DNA from 3 places in the Rhizobacter gummiphilus genome. Region 1 is predicted to be linked to each of the others. Evidence: predicted binding sites of a transcription regulator. Region 1 holds the regulator's gene; each other region holds the start of a gene.
The links. Region 1 encodes HrcA, which represses chaperone genes, less so after heat shock. Its sites were predicted from a motif close to TTAGCACTCNNNNNNNNNGAGTGCTAA; they were not measured.
Positions count from the first base shown of each region.

Region 1 (5,889 bases):
AGACTCGGACGGCGCCACGCGCTCGTCGTTGTCGAGGGCGCGCGTGCGGCCCTCCCAGAGCCCGTCGTCGAGCTGCGTCTGCCCCACGAGCGTGAAGCGGTTCAGGCCGCGCGCACGCACCTGAAGGATGCCGGCCTGGGGCGCGTCCACCTCCATCAGCTCGGCCATCACACCGACGGCCTCGAAGGCATTGGGATCGGATGCCTTGCCGCCCTCGCTGGACTGGCGCACGGCCACCACGCCGAACGGCTTGTGTTCGCGCAGGCAGGAACTCACGAGGTCGAGGTAGCGGGCCTCGAACACCTTCAGGCTCAGCAGGCCGCCTGGAAAGAGTACGGCCTGCAGCGGAAGGAGCGGCAGTTTCACGGTCGAGGAACGAAAGCGCATGCGCGGCAGCAAAGAGGTCAATCGCGGGCGTCGAGTTCGCGGTGGCGGATCAGCGAGACGCTGCGCTTCGAGAACCGGCGGGCGAGCGTCTCGGTCAGGTAGACCGAGCGGTGCTGGCCACCGGTGCAGCCGATGGCCACCGTGAGGTAGCTGCGCTGGTCGTTCTCGAACGCGGGCAGCCAGCGGGCGATGAACGCCTCGATCTGCTCGAGCATCTCGGCCACCTCGGGCTGGGCCTCGAGGTACTGGATCACGCCGTCGTCGCGGCCCGTCTGCGCACGCAGTTCACGGATGTAATAGGGGTTCGGCAGGATGCGCACGTCGAACACGAAGTCGGCGTCGAGCGGCACGCCGTGCTTGAACGCGAACGACTCGAACACGAGGGTGAGGGCGAGGCTGCCGGCCTGCACCAGGTCGCGCATCCACAGCCGCAGCTGGGCGGGGCGCAGCTGGCTGGTGTCGACCACGGTGGAGATCTCGCGCAGTTCGGCGAGCAGCTCGCGTTCGAGTTCGATGGCGTCGTACAGGGCACGGTGGCCGTCGGGCGCCTTGTCTTCCCGGCGGCGGTTGAGGCTCTGCGACGTGGCCTGCTGCGACAGCGGGTGCGGGCGGCGCGACTCGGAGAACCGGCGCACCAGCGCGTCCGTGCCGGCGTCGAGGAACACCGAGCGGATCACCACACCTTCACCCCGCAGTTCCTCGATCAGCGGCAGCAGGTGGGGCAGCGAACCGGCGCTGCGCACGTCCACCGCGATGGCGACGCGGCGCTGCGAGCGGCCGTGCTCGAGTCGCAGGAAGTCGCGCAGCAACTCGGGCGGCAGGTTGTCGACGCAGAAGAAGCCCGCGTCTTCCAGCGCGTGCAGCGCGACCGACTTGCCGGACCCGGAGATGCCGGTGACGAGCACCACCTCGTTGAGCGCTGCGGGGTCGGGGGCTCCGGGAGCGGGGGTGTTCATGATCGTTTGCGTGCGCGGGCGGTGGTGGGGACGTCGGCGGCCACGGACAGCAGTTCCTGCGCGTGGGCGAGGCTCGTGCTGGACAGGCGTTCACCTCCCAGCATACGGGCAATTTCGGCGACGCGCGATTCCCCATGGACGGGGGTGATGTCGCTGCGCGTGCGGCCTTCGTGCGCGGCCTTCGCCACCACGAAATGGTGGTCGGCGCAGGCGGCCACCTGGGGCAGGTGCGTGACCGCCATGACCTGGCGGTCGCGGCCCAGCTGCTTCATCAGGCGGCCCACGGTGTCGGCCACCGCACCGCCCACGCCCGCGTCCACTTCGTCGAAGATCAGCGTGCCCGCGGCTTCGCCATGGGGCGCGAGCTGGCTCGTGGTGACGGCGATGGCGAGCGCGATGCGCGACAGCTCGCCCCCCGACGCCACCTTGGCCATGGGGCGCGGCGTGCTGCCGGCGTGGCCGGCGACCAGGAACTCGGCCGATTCGAGACCGTGCGACTGGGGCGTGTCCTGCTTCTGCAGCGCCACCTCGAACACGCCGCCGGCCATGCCCAGCTGCTGCATCGCGGCGGTGACGGCGTGGCTGAGCTTCGGCGCGGCGGTGCGGCGCACGCCCGACACCCGCTTCGCCTCGGAGTCGAACGTGGCCTTCGTGTCCTTGACCGCCGCTTCGAGCGCGGCCAGGTCGGCCGCGGCGTCGAGGGCGCGCAGTTCGTCCTTCCACGCCGACAGCGTGGCGGGAAGCTCGGCCGGCGTGCGGCGGTAGCGTTTCGCGAGGCCCATCCACGCGGACAGGCGGTCGTCGAGTTCCTGCAACCGCTCGGGCTCCAGGTCGGCATGGTTCAGGTAGCTGCCGAGCGTGTGGGCGGCGTCCTGCAACTGCGTCTGGGCGCTCTGCAGCACCTCGGCCACCTCGGCGAGGCGGTGGTCGTACTCGGCCACGTCCTGCAGGGCATCGGCGGCGCGGGCGGTCAGGCTGTCGGCGCTGTGGTCGGCCTCGCTGATGGCGTCGAGCGCCACGCGGGCCGCGTCCATCAGGGCCTGGGCGTTGGACAGGCGCGAGTGTTCGGCGTTGAGCTCGTCCCACTCGTCGGTGCCGGGGGCGAGCTTGTCGACCTCGTTGATCTGCCAGGCCAGTCGCTCGCGTTCGCGTTCCAGGTCGGCCTGCTGCGTGCGGGCGCGTTCCAGCGCGTCGGTGGCGGCCTTCCAGCGCGACCACGCCGCGGCGAGGGCGTCGGTGTCGAGGCCCGCGTAGGCGTCGAGCAGCCCGCGCACGGAGGCCGGCCGCGTGAGGCTCTGCCACGCGTGCTGGCCGTGGATGTCGACGAGGTGGTCGGCCGCCTCGCGCAGCTGCGCCACCGTGGCGGGGCTGCCGTTGACCCACGCGCGGCTCTTGCCCTGGGCGTCGATGACGCGGCGCAGCAGCAGCGTGTCGCCCGGCTCGAAGCCGGCGTCCTCCAGCCAGCCGGCGAGGCTGGCGGGCGCGTCGAACTCGGCCGTGATCTCGGCGCGGGCCGAACCCTCCCGCACCACGCCGGCGTCGCCGCGGCTGCCGAGGGCCAACTGCACGGCGTCGATCAGGATGGACTTGCCGGCGCCGGTTTCACCGGTGAGCACCGAGAAGCCGGCCGAGAGGTCGACCTCGAGGGACGTGACGATGACGAAGTCGCGGAGGGCCAGGCGGCGAAGCATTCAGACTCCGGTGTTCCAGTGGAGTTTTCGGCGGAGCGTGGCGTAGTAGCTCCAGCCCAGTGGGTGAAGGAATCGCACCTGGTGCGACGAGCGCGCGACCGTGATGCGGTCGCCCGGCAGCAGGCTGGCCATGCCCTGCATGTCGAAGTTGACGCTGGCGTCGCGGCCCTGGGCCACCTCGATGCTGATGCGGCCCACGTCGGGCAGCACGATGGGGCGGTTCGACAGGTCGTGCGGGGCGATGGGCGCCATCACCCAGGCCGCGATGCCCGGGTGCAGGATGGGGCCGCCGGCCGACAGCGCGTACGCGGTGGAGCCGGTGGGCGACGCGACGATCAGGCCGTCCGCGCGGAAGTTGCCCACGAACTCGTCGCCGATGGTGACCTTCAGCTCGATCATCGACGACGTGGGGCCGCGGCTCACGACCACGTCGTTCACGCCGAAGCCGTCGAAGATCAGGCGTTCGTCGCGCCACACGCCGCCTTCGAGCATGGTGCGGCGTTCCTCTTCGTAGTCGCCTGCGATCATGGGGGCGAGGGCATCGGCGAAGTGGCCGATGGGCACGTCGGTGATGAAGCCGAGGCGCCCCTGGTTGATGCCGACCAGCGGCAGCCCGAACTGGGCCAGCTGGCGGGCGCTGCCGAGCATGGTGCCGTCGCCGCCCACCACGATGGCGATGTCGCATTCGCGGCCCATCTCGGCGTGGGTGAGGGCGTTGTAGTCCGTGATGCCCGTGTTCAGCGCGGTGTCGCGCTCGAGGGACACGTCGAGCCCCTGGCGGACCAGGAACTGGGCGATTTCCTCCAGCGGCCCCTGGATGCCACGGGCCTGGTACTTGCCCACGAGTGCGGCATGACGGAAGCGTGAAGACATGCTCAGAATTACACCACAGCAACATGACGGCGCCACCCCGGGAAACCGGCCCCGATCCGGCCCCGGCCTACAATCACTTTCATGCTGGACGAGCGTGCCAAGACCCTGCTGAAAGCGCTGGTGGAGCGCTACATCGCCGACGGGCAACCCGTCGGCTCGCGCACGCTCTCCCGGGCCTCCGGCCTGGACCTGTCCCCGGCCACCATCCGCAACGTGATGGCCGACCTGGAAGACCTGGGCCTGATCGCCAGCCCCCACACGAGCGCCGGCCGCATCCCCACCGCCCGCGGCTACCGCATCTTCGTGGACACCATGCTCACCGCGCAGCCGCGCGACCTGGGCCCGGGGCCCGACGCCCCGCAGATCCACCCCGACCAGCCCCAGCGCGTGATCGCCAGCGCCGCGCACCTGCTGTCGAACCTGTCGAACTTCGTGGGCGTGGTCACCGCGCCGCGCAAGGTGGGCGTGTTCCACCACATCGAGTTCCTGCGCCTGTCCGAGCGCCGCATCCTCGTGATCCTGGTCACCCCCGACGGCGACGTGCAGAACCGCGTCATCCTCACCGCCCAGGACTACACGCAGGGCCAGCTCCAGGAAGCCAGCAATTTCCTCACCGCGCAATACGCCGGCCTGTCCATCGAGCAGGTGCGCGAGCGCCTCAAGACCGAGGTCGACGCCCTGCGCGGCGAAATCGCCACGCTGATGCAGGCGGCCGTGGCCGCCGGCACCGAGGCCGACGACCAGCAGGAACAGGTCGTCATCTCCGGTGAACGCAACCTGCTCACGGTGCAGGACTTCTCGAGCGACATGGGCTCGCTGCGCAAGCTGTTCGACCTCTTCGAACAGAAGACCCAGCTGATGCGCCTGCTCGACGTCTCGAGCCGCGCCGAGGGCGTGCGCATCTACATCGGCGGCGAGAGCCGCGTGGTGCCGTTCGAGGAACTGTCGGTGGTGTCCGCTCCCTACGAGGTCAACGGGCAGATCGTCGGCACGCTCGGGGTCATCGGCCCGACGCGCATGGCGTACGACCGGATGATCCAGATCGTGGACATCACGTCGCGGCTGGTGAGCAATGCGCTGAGCACGAAGTAAGGGCCGCAGGCCTCGGCCTACGGCACCCGCCATCGCCGTCCGACACCTCGCTCCTGGCACGGCCTACGGCCTTGCACGCGGCGCATCGGCATCCTTGAGACCGTCGCGGCATCGTCCGCATCGTTTCGAGGAGATCCCCATGAAGAAACTCGTTTCCACCCTCGCCCTGGTGATGATGAGCAGCCTCGCCTTCGCGCAGGCCGGCACCGCCGTGAAGGAAGCCGGCAAGGCAACTGCCGAGACGGCCAAGCGCGGCGTCGAGGAGACCAAGAGCGTGGTCACCGACGAGCCGAAGAGCAGCGTGCACGATGCCAAGGCCGATGTGCACAAGGCCAAGGCGAAGCGGCATGGCAAGAAGGCCAAGGCGGCGGCGAAGGAGGCGGTGAATTGAGCGGTCGAAGCCGCTTCGGAACGACCCGCCTGTCAACTCCGGCGGAGAACGGCGTCGGATTGCCGTGGAGCTGCAGGCCAGGTTGGTAGGCCGGGTGGGACTCGAACCCACTGTCGAACGATTATGAGTCGTCTGCTTATACCGCTTAAGCTTCCGGCCCCGGGCAACCCGGCATCTTAACGCTGAGGGTCGGTCGCATCGCCTCGGGCACGAGGCGTACCGGGATCGTGGCGCGAAGACGCCGCGCGGGTCCGCGACCCACCGGCGGGCAGGCTTGCGGTGTGCGCCCGCTCTGGTGAAACGCCGTCGACAGTTTTGACGTGCAGGCGAAGTGCGCGACACACGTCACGCCGTGGAACCGGTTTTACTTCGATCGGTACGGCGCAAAACGGATTTGTGTAGAATCGCGGCCAGGGAGGGCTTGACCGATTCGGTAAGCCCCGCAAAAAGAAGGCATCGACCTTCGTGTAATCACCGGGCTTGCAGTATGAGATCGGCA
Region 1 is NZ_CP015118.1:1,110,243-1,116,131, forward strand. It holds gene A4W93_RS05050 (LON peptidase substrate-binding domain-containing protein) at 1-366, opposite strand, end outside; gene rapZ (RNase adapter RapZ) at 405-1,343, opposite strand; gene recN (DNA repair protein RecN) at 1,340-3,034, opposite strand; gene A4W93_RS05065 (NAD kinase) at 3,035-3,907, opposite strand; gene hrcA (heat-inducible transcriptional repressor HrcA) at 3,989-4,999, shown strand; gene A4W93_RS05075 (hypothetical protein) at 5,139-5,390, shown strand; tRNA gene A4W93_RS05080 (tRNA-Ile) at 5,474-5,550, opposite strand.

Region 2 (5,889 bases), 2.0 Mb from region 1:
GTCGGGGTCGTTCAGCGCGATGCGCAGCGCCGGCACCTGCAGCCGGCCCAGCTGCGAGCGCAGCACGGGGTTCAGCCCGGGGTCGGACACGATCACCTCGAACAGGCGGGCGATCAGCTCGATGATCTGGCGCTCGACCGACGCGCCGGTGTTGGCCAGCAGCGATGCGCGGTGCTCCAGCAGCTTCGGCGCCGGCGCCGTGGTGCCGGACACCGTGGGCATGCGGCTCAGCAGTGCCTCGACCCGCGACAGCGCGTTGTCGAGTTCACCGGGCGCCGCCGTGGTGGCCGGGCCTTCGGGCATCGTGCGGCGAAGGGCTTCGAGCGCGCCGGGCTGGGTCACGTTGACCTCGGGCGGGGCCTTGACGCCCACGCCGGGGGCGAACACGACGGTGCGGTAGATGCTGGGCGTGACCCCCTTGCGCTCCAGCCTCGACGAGGCCGCGGCCCAGGCCTTCTTCAGCAGCGGGGCGATGGCCGTGGCCGACAGGCGCAGCAGCAGCGCCTGCTGCACCGGCAGGACGGGCAGGGCCTCCGAGGCCTCCGCCAGCGCCTTCGCGTAGACGCGGGGGCGCATCGGGTTCGACTCGGCGGTGACGTGTTCCTGGCCGCGCAGCGTGGACGTGAACGTCTGCAGTTCGCGCAGCTCCCATTCGGCGGCGGTGTCGATCTCCTGGATGGCGCGCGAGAGCCCGATCTCGGACTCGACCCGCGTCTCGTCCATCAGGTGCAGGCCGCCCAGCCCGCTGGAGGCCAGGGACATGCCGCTGGCGGTGTCGTCCGTGGGGTTCAGTTCCGCGACGACCGCATCGCGCAGTGCGTCGACGAAGCGGCGCTGGAACGTGACCTGGTGCTGGGCCAGGGCCTGGGCGAGGTCGAAGTGGTGCTGGCGCTCGGCTGCGGCCAGCATGCCGTCGCCGGATTGGCGCAGCTGGCTCTGGATGGTCGCGAGCGTGCGGGCGATCAGGTCGGCCGACTGGCCGAGTTCGGCGTCGACGAAGGATTGGAGCAGGGGGGGGACTACGGTCGCCATCGACGCCATTATGCGGCGGTGGCAAAAAGGCGTTGGTGACGAAATGCGCCGTGTTCGGCCCGTAAAAAAGGGCTGCCGAAGCAGCCCTTTTCGATGTGCGCGAGGCAACTGGCCGGACCGGAGGGGTCCGGCCGGGACATCACATGTCCATGCCCATGCCGCCCATGCCACCCATGCCACCGCCCATGCCGCCGGCGGCCGGAGCGTCGTCCTTCGGGGACTCGGCGACCATGGCTTCCGTGGTCAGCATCAGCGAAGCGACCGAAGCCGCGTTCTGCAGGGCCGTGCGGGTGACCTTCGTGGGATCCAGGATGCCCATTTCGATCATGTCGCCGTACGTGTCGTTGGCGGCGTTGAAGCCGTAGTTGCCCTTGCCGCCCAGGACGGCATTGACGACCACGCTGGCTTCGCCACCGGCGTTGGCGACGATCTCGCGCAGCGGTGCTTCGATGGCGCGCAGGACCAGCTTGATGCCGGCTTCCTGGTCGGGGTTGTCACCCTTGATGGCGCCAGCCGATTGCTTGGCGCGCAGCAGGGCCACGCCACCACCGGCCACGATGCCTTCTTCCACCGCCGCACGCGTGGCGTGCAGGGCGTCTTCGACGCGGGCCTTCTTTTCCTTCATTTCGACTTCGGTGGCAGCGCCGACCTTGATCACGGCAACACCGCCGGCCAGCTTGGCCACGCGCTCTTGCAGCTTCTCACGGTCGTAGTCGCTCGTGGCTTCCTCGATCTGCACGCGCACTTGCTTGACGCGGGCTTCGATGTCGGCAGCAGCGCCGGCACCGTCGATGATCGTGGTGTTTTCCTTGCCCACTTCGACGCGCTTGGCCTGGCCGAGGTCGGCCAGCGTGACCTTCTCGAGGGTCAGGCCGACTTCTTCGGCGATGACCTTGCCGCCCGTCAGGATGGCGATGTCTTCGAGCATGGCCTTGCGGCGGTCGCCGAAGCCAGGGGCCTTGACGGCGACAACCTTCAGGATGCCGCGGATCGTGTTGACCACCAGGGTCGCCAGCGCTTCGCCTTCGACTTCTTCAGCGATGATCAGCAGCGGACGGCCGGCCTTGGCCACTTGCTCCAGCACCGGCAGCAGGTCACGGATGTTGCTGATCTTCTTGTCGAAGAGCAGGACAAACGGGTTGTCCAGCAGCGCCGATTGCTTTTCCGGGTTGTTGATGAAGTACGGCGACAGGTAGCCGCGATCGAACTGCATGCCTTCGACGACGTCGAGTTCGCTGTCGAGCGACTTGCCGTCTTCGACGGTGATCACGCCTTCCTTGCCCACCTTGTCCATCGCGTCGGCGATGATCTTGCCGATGGATTCATCGCTGTTGGCCGAGATCGAGCCGACTTGAGCGATTTCCTTCGACGTGGTGGTGGCCTTCGAGGCCTTCTTCAGCTCGGCGACCAGGGCCGTGACGGCCTTGTCGATGCCGCGCTTCAGGTCCATCGGGTTCATGCCGGCGGCCACGTACTTCATGCCTTCGCGGACGATGGCTTGAGCCAGCACCGTGGCGGTCGTGGTGCCGTCACCGGCGTTGTCGCTGGTCTTGGAAGCGACTTCCTTGACCATCTGGGCGCCCATGTTCTGGAGCTTGTCCTTGAGCTCGACTTCCTTCGCGACCGACACACCGTCCTTCGTGACGGTGGGGGCGCCGAACGAACGCTCGAGCACCACGTTGCGGCCCTTCGGGCCCAGGGTCACCTTGACGGCGTTGGCGAGGATGTTCACGCCCTCGACCATGCGTGCGCGGGCTTCGCCGCCGAAGACAACGTCTTTTGCTGCCATGTTGATTTCTCCGAATTCTGTGGGGGCGGGGGATTACTTCTCGACGACGGCGAAGAGGTCTTCTTCGCGCATCACGAGCAGCTCGTCGCCGTCGACCTTGACGGTCTGGCCGCTGTACTTGCCGAACAGCACGCGGTCACCGACCTTGACGCTCAGGGCGACGAATTCGCCCTTGTCGTTGCGCTTGCCGGTGCCGATGGCGATGACTTCACCCTGGTCCGGCTTTTCAGCGGCGGCGTCGGGGATCACGATGCCGGAAGCGGTCTTGGTTTCTTGTTCCAGGCGCTTGACGACCACGCGGTCGTGCAACGGACGAAGTTTCATAGCATCTCCTTGATGACTCGGTATCGAACTTCTGCGGGGCAGAAATCGCTAGTTGGCGATCACTGACGAATCTCCAGCAGTCCGCATCGATGGGGTTCGGACCACTGTTGGCACTCGACCGGGTCGAGTGCTAGCAGAGCGGATTATAGGGAGCCGAGGTCGGCTGGCAAGACCCGGGCTGCTGGCTTCGGGCCAGAGCTTGCTGAAGTTGGGCCGGATGGGGTGGGTTCAAGTGCTGGGTTTGCAGCGGGACCCTCTGTCGGTTCTCAGTGAGTTTGGAATTTTTCTCACTAACAATGGAACTCACGGCCCCTGCGCGTGGGCAGTTGGCGGTTCTCACCAAGTCCTGAGCTTTTCTCACTTGGCGTTGAACGGCCGCATGGCGGGGGCAATGGCAGCAGCCACACCGGAGGGAGAAAACTCACTTGACAATGCCCCCATCCGTAGTCGGTTGAGAGTCGCCCCGCGGTGAAACATGTTCTAGTCGTTGTCGACAGCCTCGAAGATCGCGAGTTCGTGCTGGCGGCGTGCGCCCGAGGGGGACGCCTACTGGACCACCACGGTGAGGGTCAGTCCCGGAGGAACGCGGACGAGGTCCGAGTACACGCCGCGATCCGGCTGACGCTTGAGCACCGTGCTGCCCCATTCCGCAATCGTCGCGGGCAGGGACGCGGGAACCATCCGGTAGCGCGCCATGTCGCGCGGTTCGATGGTCACCAGGCCCCACCGCGCGTCCTGCCGAGCCGGGAACCCGTAGCCCGGAGGGGCCGACGCGGACTGCACCAGCGAAGACACGGACGCGGCGAAGCGCCGGTAGGCCGTGGCGAAGTCGCTGGAGGGTGCGACGGCGCGCATCGCGCCTTCGACCACCGTGATGCCGTCGTTCCCGCCGCGGTGCAGCACGTCGCTGAACCAAGCGACGCCGAACTGGCGCAAGAGGTAGGCGCCGAACAGGCCCGTTGCTGCGTAAGGGTCGCAACCTCCTTCGACCGCCGTGAAGTTCATCCAGGCGCAGTTCGCGTTGCCGGCCAGGTAGCTCGGCAGGCGGCCGTCCCGGAGGCTGCTGTACGTGCCGCCGAGCCGGGCCGTGACGATGTCCTCGAACACCATCGCGGTCATTTCCTCGAGCCACACGGGGTAGGTGTCCCGGAACGCCGAGCTCACCTGGCGGCGGTAGAAGTTCTGCAGGTGCAGCATCTCGTGCGCTAGGTTGCTGCGCGCCCACGCGAGTCCGCGCGCCGACGCGTACGTGCTGCCGGCGTCCAGGAAAACGGCCAGCGCCTCGTTGCTGTCGGGCGCGAACGCCTTCAGGTAGTTGTTGCGCGCCCAGAAGTAGGCCCGCGGCTGGTTGCCGGAGGCCTTGAAGTCGAGCAGCACGATGTCGACGGGGCGGGGCTCGTCGGGCAGCATGCCGCCGTCGTAGACGTGGGGGCCCCACAGCGGCCCCCCGAGTTCGATCAGCGCGTCGTGGAGGGTGTCGGCATAGGCGGACAGCAGCGATTCGACGATGGCGGCGGACACCTTGCCGTCACCCGCCTGCCCCTCCTCCACCCACAGGTCGACCCGCGTGCCGTCCCTGGCGAGGCGTGAACCGGCAAGCCGCGTCGAACGGTCGGAGTTGTCGTTGTGCCGCCAGGTGCGCGGCGTGCCGATGGCGGGCGCCGGACCCTCGGCCAGGGAACGCACCGCAGGCGCGGGAGTCGCCGCGACGGCGCCGGTCGATGCAACGGACGTGGTGGTGGTGTCTCGCGTGAACACGAGCGACACGTCGCGGCCGCCGACGCCGGTAATGTAGACGGGCACGTCGGTGTCCACCACACCATCGTTCCGGTGGCTCCAGACGCCGAGGCCGCTGCCCGAGTAGGTGTCCGGCGACACGGCGCCGCAGCCCTCGCAGGCGGGTGACACCGCGCTGGTGCGCCGCTCCGGCTCGGGAGCGCCGCCATCGCCGCCGCCGCCGCAGCCCAGCAGCACGACACACGAGAACAGCAGCGAACGGAATAAGAGGCGCGGTGGAACGAACGACACGATCAAGAACGGCATCACGGACGAGCAGGACCCAGGAGCTTGCCTCAAGGTCCCGGTGCCGGTCGAACGGATTGGGGTGTGATTTACCGCCTGTTCGCCCCGGGCCGTGACGGAGTCGACGTAAATCGCCTGCACCAAAGGGCAATTGGAACCCGTTCCGCCGGGGGCTAAGCTCCGCCTCCCCGCCCTCGACGACGGGGCCGTCGGCACATCGCGGGGGACCCACTCCCCCGCGTGCGGAACGCCGAGAAGGGAGCGAGCATGAGAACCAATGCCTTGCCGACCCGTCGCTGCGAGCGGATCGCCGAGACGGGTCGGGATCCCCGTTTCAGTCAACACGCCTTGCAGATGGCGGCCGTGGCCGCGCTCTTCGGCGGGCCCCTGGACGCAGCCGCGCAGGGCTGCCCCTCGCCGGTCGTCGCCACCGGCTCGGCCTGCACGGTCACGCCGGGAACCACCATCACCGCGAACACGGCCAACCCCGTGGGCCTGCGGGCCGGCGCCGCGGGCACGGTGACGGCCAGCGGCACGACGGTCCAACTCGTCAACGCCAACACCACCGGGGCGCTCGCCGAGGCGGGCGGACGCATCACGTTCGACGGGAGCACCCTCAGGACCACGTCGACCGCCGCGCAGGCCGCGGGGCAGACGGGGCTGCGCGCGACCGGTGCTGGCAGCGAGGTGCGCGCCACCGGCGCGACGCTCACGCTCGGGCC
Region 2 is NZ_CP015118.1:5,498,187-5,504,075, reverse strand. It holds gene A4W93_RS25140 (DUF1631 family protein) at 1-1,032, opposite strand, end outside; gene groL (chaperonin GroEL) at 1,172-2,821, opposite strand; gene groES (co-chaperone GroES) at 2,855-3,145, opposite strand; gene A4W93_RS25125 (M30 family zinc metallopeptidase) at 3,692-5,188, opposite strand; gene A4W93_RS25120 (autotransporter outer membrane beta-barrel domain-containing protein) at 5,531-5,889, shown strand, end outside.
Region 2: the regulator HrcA is predicted to act here: its motif matches at 3,253-3,279, upstream of groES (co-chaperone GroES).

Region 3 (5,889 bases), 2.3 Mb from region 1:
TCGTTCACCCGCGCGCTCGGCTTCGCCGACCGCAAGTGGAACCTGCGCGTGCTCGCCACGCGCAACGACATGCCCGACGCGCGCGCCCGCAACGCGCTGCTCTTCTCGGTGATCGGCCTGCTGGCCACCGCGATGCTCGGCACGCTGCTGCTCACGGTCACCGGCCGGGCCCGCCGCATCGAGACGGCGGTGAAGGAACGCACGCTCGCGCTGCAGCGAGAGATCGTCGAACGCGAGCGCACCGAGGCCGAGCTGCGCGAGAGCGAGCAGCGCTTCCGCAACATCCTGAACCACGTGCCCATCGGCGTGGTCTACACGGACCTGCGCGGCAACATCAAGCAGGTCAACCCGCGTTTCTGCGAGCTGACGGGGTACGCCAGCGACGACCTCGCCCAGCTCAACCAGTCGCACGTCATCCACCCGGAAGACCGCGTGCAGGAGATCGAGCTGACGCAGCAGCTGGTGCGCGGCGACATCCCGATGTTCCGGCGCCAGGCCCGCTACGTCACGCGCGACGGCCGCATCGTGTGGGTGCAGGCGGTGGTGTCGCTGCTCCGCCTGCCGTCGGGGGAGCCGTACCGCATCGTGGGCGTCGTGGAAGACATCACCGAACACCTGAAGCTCGCCGAGGCCGAACGCGCGCGGTCCCTCGCCGAGGCGGCCAACCTCGCGAAGAGCGAGTTCCTCTCGCGCATGAGCCACGAGCTGCGCACGCCGCTGAACGCGATGCTCGGCTTCGCGCAGTTGCTCGAACTCGACCAGACGCACCCGCTGCCCGCGGTGCAGCGCCCGTGGGTCGCGCAGATCCAGGGTGCCGGCTGGCACCTGCTCGACATGATCAACGACGTGCTCGACCTGTCGCGCATCGAATCCGGCACGCTGAGCCTGCAGGTGCAGACGCTCGACCTGGCGGAGCTCCTCGCCGCCACCCTCGCGCTGGTGGAGCGCGACGCGCAGCGCCGCGACATCGTCGTCACGCAGGACATCCCCGAACACGTCACGCGGCTCAAGGGCGACGCCACGCGCGTCAAGCAGATCCTCACGAACCTGCTGAGCAACGCGGTCAAGTACAACGCGGACAGCGGCCGCATCCACATCGCCGCCCGCCTGCTGCACCGAGACAGCATCGAGATCACCGTCACCGACACCGGCCTCGGCATGACGGAAGAGCAGCTGTCTCAGTTGTTCCAGCCGTTCAACCGCCTCGGCCGCGAGCGTTCGGGCCAGGAGGGCACCGGCATCGGCCTCGTCATCAGCCAGCGGCTGGCCGAGCTGATGGGCGGGTCGCTGCGGGCCCGCAGCGTGGCCGGCGAAGGCTCGTCGTTCATCCTGACCCTGCCCCGCGCGGGCGAGGTCACCGAGCGCCCGCTCGACGCCGAACCGTCGCGTCCCTCCATCAGCGACTACCACCAGCGGGTGGTCCACTACGTCGAGGACAACGAGACGAACGTCGAGGTGATGCGCGGGGTGCTCTCGCGCCGGCCGCAGGTGCGCCTCGACGTGTCCATCACCGGGCTCGACGGGTTGGCCTCGATCCGGGCCGACCGCCCCGACCTGATCCTGCTCGACATGCACCTGCCCGACATCGACGGGCTGGAACTGCTGCGCCACCTGAAGTCCGACCCGTCCACGGCGGACATCCCGGTGGTCGCGGTCTCGGCCGACGCGCTGGCGTCCCAGATCGAGGCCGCGATCCAGGCGGGCGCGCAGCAGTACCTGACGAAGCCGATCAGCGTGTCCGAACTGCTGGCGGTGGTGGACGCGGTGCTCGAGGACGCCGAGACCAAGTTCGGCTGAGGTCCCGCGCGGTCAGCCCCCGGTGCGCTTGACGGTGCGGCCCTGCTGCTTCAGCTTGTCCATCACCAGCACCACGTGGTCGCCCTGCAGTTCGACCACGCCGTCCTTGACCGTGCCGCCGGTCCCACAGGTCGCCTTCATCGCCTTCGCCCAGGCCGTCAGCTCCGGTTCGGCAAGGCCCAGGCCCTTGACCAGCGTCACGCCCTTGCCGGCCCGGCCCTTGGTTTCGCGCGAGACCCGCACGGCGCCGTCCGGGAACGTGGAGACGGCGGCGGCCGCCTTGCAGGTGCAGGCGGAGGCGGGCTGGCGGCACGTGGGACACATGCGGCCGGCATCGGTGGAGTAGACGAGGCTCATGGGGGGATTGTCGCGTGTCGGAAGGCGCTGACGCCGGATCGCGGTGGCCTGGGGGTAGGCGCTGCCCGCACCGGCGCGCAGGATGGTCGAGGAGGCTCCGGAGGAGCCGTGTCGGAGCAAAGAAATGCAAACGGACCACCCCGCTCGCACCAGACGCCACGACAGCAGGCGATCTCGGAGAGAGTTGTCACTCACGTTCCGGCGGAACTTTTCGGGCCGTCAGCACTCAGACACCGCGAGTGCTAATATGCCGATGAAAAGGAGTTCCCGGATGTCTGCTGCTTCCATGAACATGCCCATGGCCCCCGTCGCCCGCGCCGTCGCGGTGCGCGACCCCTGGGCGCTGGTGCCCTCCCTGGGCAACCTCGATGCGTACATTTCCGCCGTCAACCGCCTGCCCCTGCTGACGCAGGACGAAGAGGCCACGGCCGCCCGCCGCCTTCGTGCCGAAGGTGACGTCGAATCCGCCGGGATGCTGGTGCTGTCGCACCTGCGCCTCGTCGTTTCCATCTCCCGCCAGTACCTGGGCTACGGGCTGCCGCACGGCGACCTGATCCAGGAGGGCAACGTCGGCCTGATGAAGGCGGTGAAGCGTTTCGACCCGGACCAGAACGTCCGCCTGGTCAGCTACGCCATGCACTGGATCAAGGCCGAGATCCACGAGTACATCCTGAAGAACTGGCGCATGGTCAAGGTGGCCACCACCAAGGCCCAGCGCAAGCTGTTCTTCAACCTGCGCTCGATGAAGCAGCGCCTGAAGGAAGACGGCGCCGAAGGCACCACGCACCGCGCCACGCTCACGCAGGGCGAGGTGGATGCCGTCGCGCGCGACCTGAACGTCAAGCGCGAAGAGGTGCTCGAGATGGAAACCCGCCTGTCCGGCGGTGACATCGCCCTCGAACCGCAGAACGACGATGCGGAGGAGCAGTCCTACGCGCCCATCGCGTACCTGGCCGACGACAGCCAGGAGCCCACGCGTGTCATCGAGGCTCAGCGTCGCGACTGGCTGGCCGGCGACGGCATCCAGCAGGCCCTCGACACCCTCGACCCGCGCAGCCGCCGGATCGTGGAAGAGCGCTGGTTGAAGGTCAACGACGACAGCTCGGGTGGCTTGACGCTGCACGAGCTGGCGGGTGAGTACGGCGTCAGTGCCGAGCGCATTCGCCAGATCGAAGTCGCAGCCATGAAGAAGATGCGCAAGGCTTTGACGGTCTGAGCGTCGGCGACTGCCCAGGGTCCCGGCCTTCGCCGGGATGACGGGTGAAAAGACAACCAGGTGTCACCCCGGCGAAGGCCGGGGCCCTGGGCTTCCTCGAAGCACCGGGCGGCTGAACGTCCTCAGCCCGCCTTCATCAGCTGCTTCAGATCCGACGTCAACGCGTCGGCCCCGGTGCCATACCGGGTGAACAGCCGCACGTTCCCCTTCGTGTCGAACACGTACGACCCCGCCGTGTGGTCCATCGTGTAGCTGCCCGGCTCCTTGCCCGGCACCTTCTGGTAGAACACCTTGAAGTCCTTGGCCACCGCGGCGACCTGCTCGGGCGTGCCGCGCAGCGCGACGAAGCTCGGGTCGAACGCGGTGACGTAGCCCTTGAGCACCTCGGCGGTGTCGCGGTCCGGGTCCACCGTGATGAACACGCCCTGCACCTTGTCGCCGTCCGGGCCCAACGCCTTCTTCACCTGCGCCAGCTCGGCGAGCGTGCCGGGGCACACGTCGGGGCACTGCGTGAAGCCGAAGAACACCACGACGTACTTGCCGCCGAAGTCGGCCAGCGTGCGGGTGCGGCCCTCGGCATCCGTCAGCGACAGCGCCTTGCCGTAGGCCGCGCCGGTGATGTCGACCGCGTTGTAGTTCGCCGGCTTGGCCGGCATCAGCTTGTCGCAGCCGGTGGCGAGCACCAGGGCCGACAGGGCGGCGATCGTCAACAGCGGGCGGCGGCGCATCGGTGAGTCCTCAGAGCAGGAGCAGGTAGTGGTCGACCAGCAGCGCCGCGAAGAGCAGCGACAGGTGCCAGAGCGAGAAGCGGAAGGTCTTGCGGGCCAGCGCGTCCGAGTACGAGCGCCAGAGTTTCCAGGCGTAGCCGATGAAACCCGCGCCCAGCACCACGGCCGCGGCCAGGTACAGCCAGCCGCTCATGCCGAAGATGAACGGCAGCAGCGTGGAAGCGAACAGCACCAGCGTGTAGAGCAGGATCTGCAGCCGCGTGAACTCGTTGCCGTGCGTGACGGGCAGCATCGGCAGGCCGGCCTTGCGGTAGTCCTCGACGCGGTACAGCGCCAGCGCCCAGAAGTGCGGCGGCGTCCACAGGAAGATGATCAGGCACAGCATCAGCGCCTCGGGACCCACCTCGCCGCGCATGGCCGCCCAGCCGAGCACCGGCGGCATCGCGCCCGAGGCGCCGCCGATCACGATGTTCTGGGGCGTGGCCGGCTTGAGCACCACGGTGTAGATGACCGCGTAGCCCACGAACGTGGCGAACGTGAGCCACATCGTGATCGGGTTCACCAGCACGTACAGCATCACGCTGCCCACCGCACACAGCACGGTCGAGAACAGCAGCGTCTGGGTGTTGGTGAGTTCGCCCTTCGCGGTGGGGCGCCACGCGGTGCGCGCCATCTTCGCGTCGATGCGCTGCTCCACCAGGCAGTTGAATGCGGCGGCGGCCGACGCGACGAGCCAGATGCCCACCGCCGCCGGCACCGCGAGGCGCCAGTCGGGCACGCCCGGTTCGGCGAGCAGCATGCCGATGACCGCGCAGAACACGATCAGCTGCACGACACGCGGCTTGGTGAGCGCGTTGAACTGGCGCAGGCGCGACATCGAGGGAGCGGCCAGGGGGGTGGACAAGGTGTTGGACATGGCGGACGGCTGGACCCGTGATTTTACGTGCCGGCGCGATCCGCCTGATGGGCGCGGGTGATCATCGCGGCCATCAGCGTGAGCAAGGCCGCGGCGCCCCCGGTGTGCGCCAGCGCCGCGAGCAGCGGCCAGCCGAGCACCACGTTGCTGAGGCCGCTGGCCAGCTGCCAGGCGAGCGCCAGCCCGAGGCCCAGCGCGAACCGCTGCGCCACCGGGTCGGCCTGCCGGCGGAGTTGCCACGCGAGCCACACCACGGCGATCGTCAGCAGCAGCGCCCCCGCCCGGTGGGTCATGTGGATCGCGGTCAGCGCGGCGAACGGCAGCACCTCGCCGTGTTTCCCCATCCCGAGTTCACGGAACACCGCGAAGCCGTGCTCGAAGTCCATCGGCGGCCACCACTGGCCCTGGCAGGTCGGGAAGTCGGTGCAGGCGAGCACCGCGTAGTTCGTGCTGACCCAGCCGCCCAGCGTGATCTGCAGCACCGTCAGGCCGGCCACCACCCACGCCGCCACGCGCAGGCCCTTCGGCAGCGCCAGCGGCCGCCGCAGGTAACCCTCGCCCTGTGCCGCCAGCAGCACCAGCAGGCCGAGGCCGCCCAGCAGGTGCGCGGTGACGATGGCCGGGTACAGCTTCATCGTGACGGTGAGCGCCCCGAACGCGCCCTGCAGGCACACCCAGACGAAGGTCGCCGTGGGCCACCAGGGCGAGATCGCGAGCGGCCGGCGCCGCAGGTGCTCGCGCCACGCGGTCACCATCAGCACGGTGATCAGCGCGCCCACGCCGGTGGCGAGGTAGCGGTGGATCATCTCGATCCACGCCTTGCCGCGCGTGACCGGGCCGGTGGGCATCGCGGTCTCGGCCGCGTGGATGTCGGC
Region 3 is NZ_CP015118.1:5,214,913-5,220,801, forward strand. It holds gene A4W93_RS23810 (CHASE domain-containing protein) at 1-1,797, shown strand, start outside; gene A4W93_RS23815 (translation initiation factor Sui1) at 1,810-2,154, opposite strand; gene rpoH (RNA polymerase sigma factor RpoH) at 2,426-3,370, shown strand; gene A4W93_RS23825 (SCO family protein) at 3,493-4,098, opposite strand; gene cyoE (heme o synthase) at 4,109-5,014, opposite strand; gene A4W93_RS23835 (COX15/CtaA family protein) at 5,038-5,889, opposite strand, start outside.
Region 3: the regulator HrcA is predicted to act here: its motif matches at 2,374-2,400, upstream of rpoH (RNA polymerase sigma factor RpoH).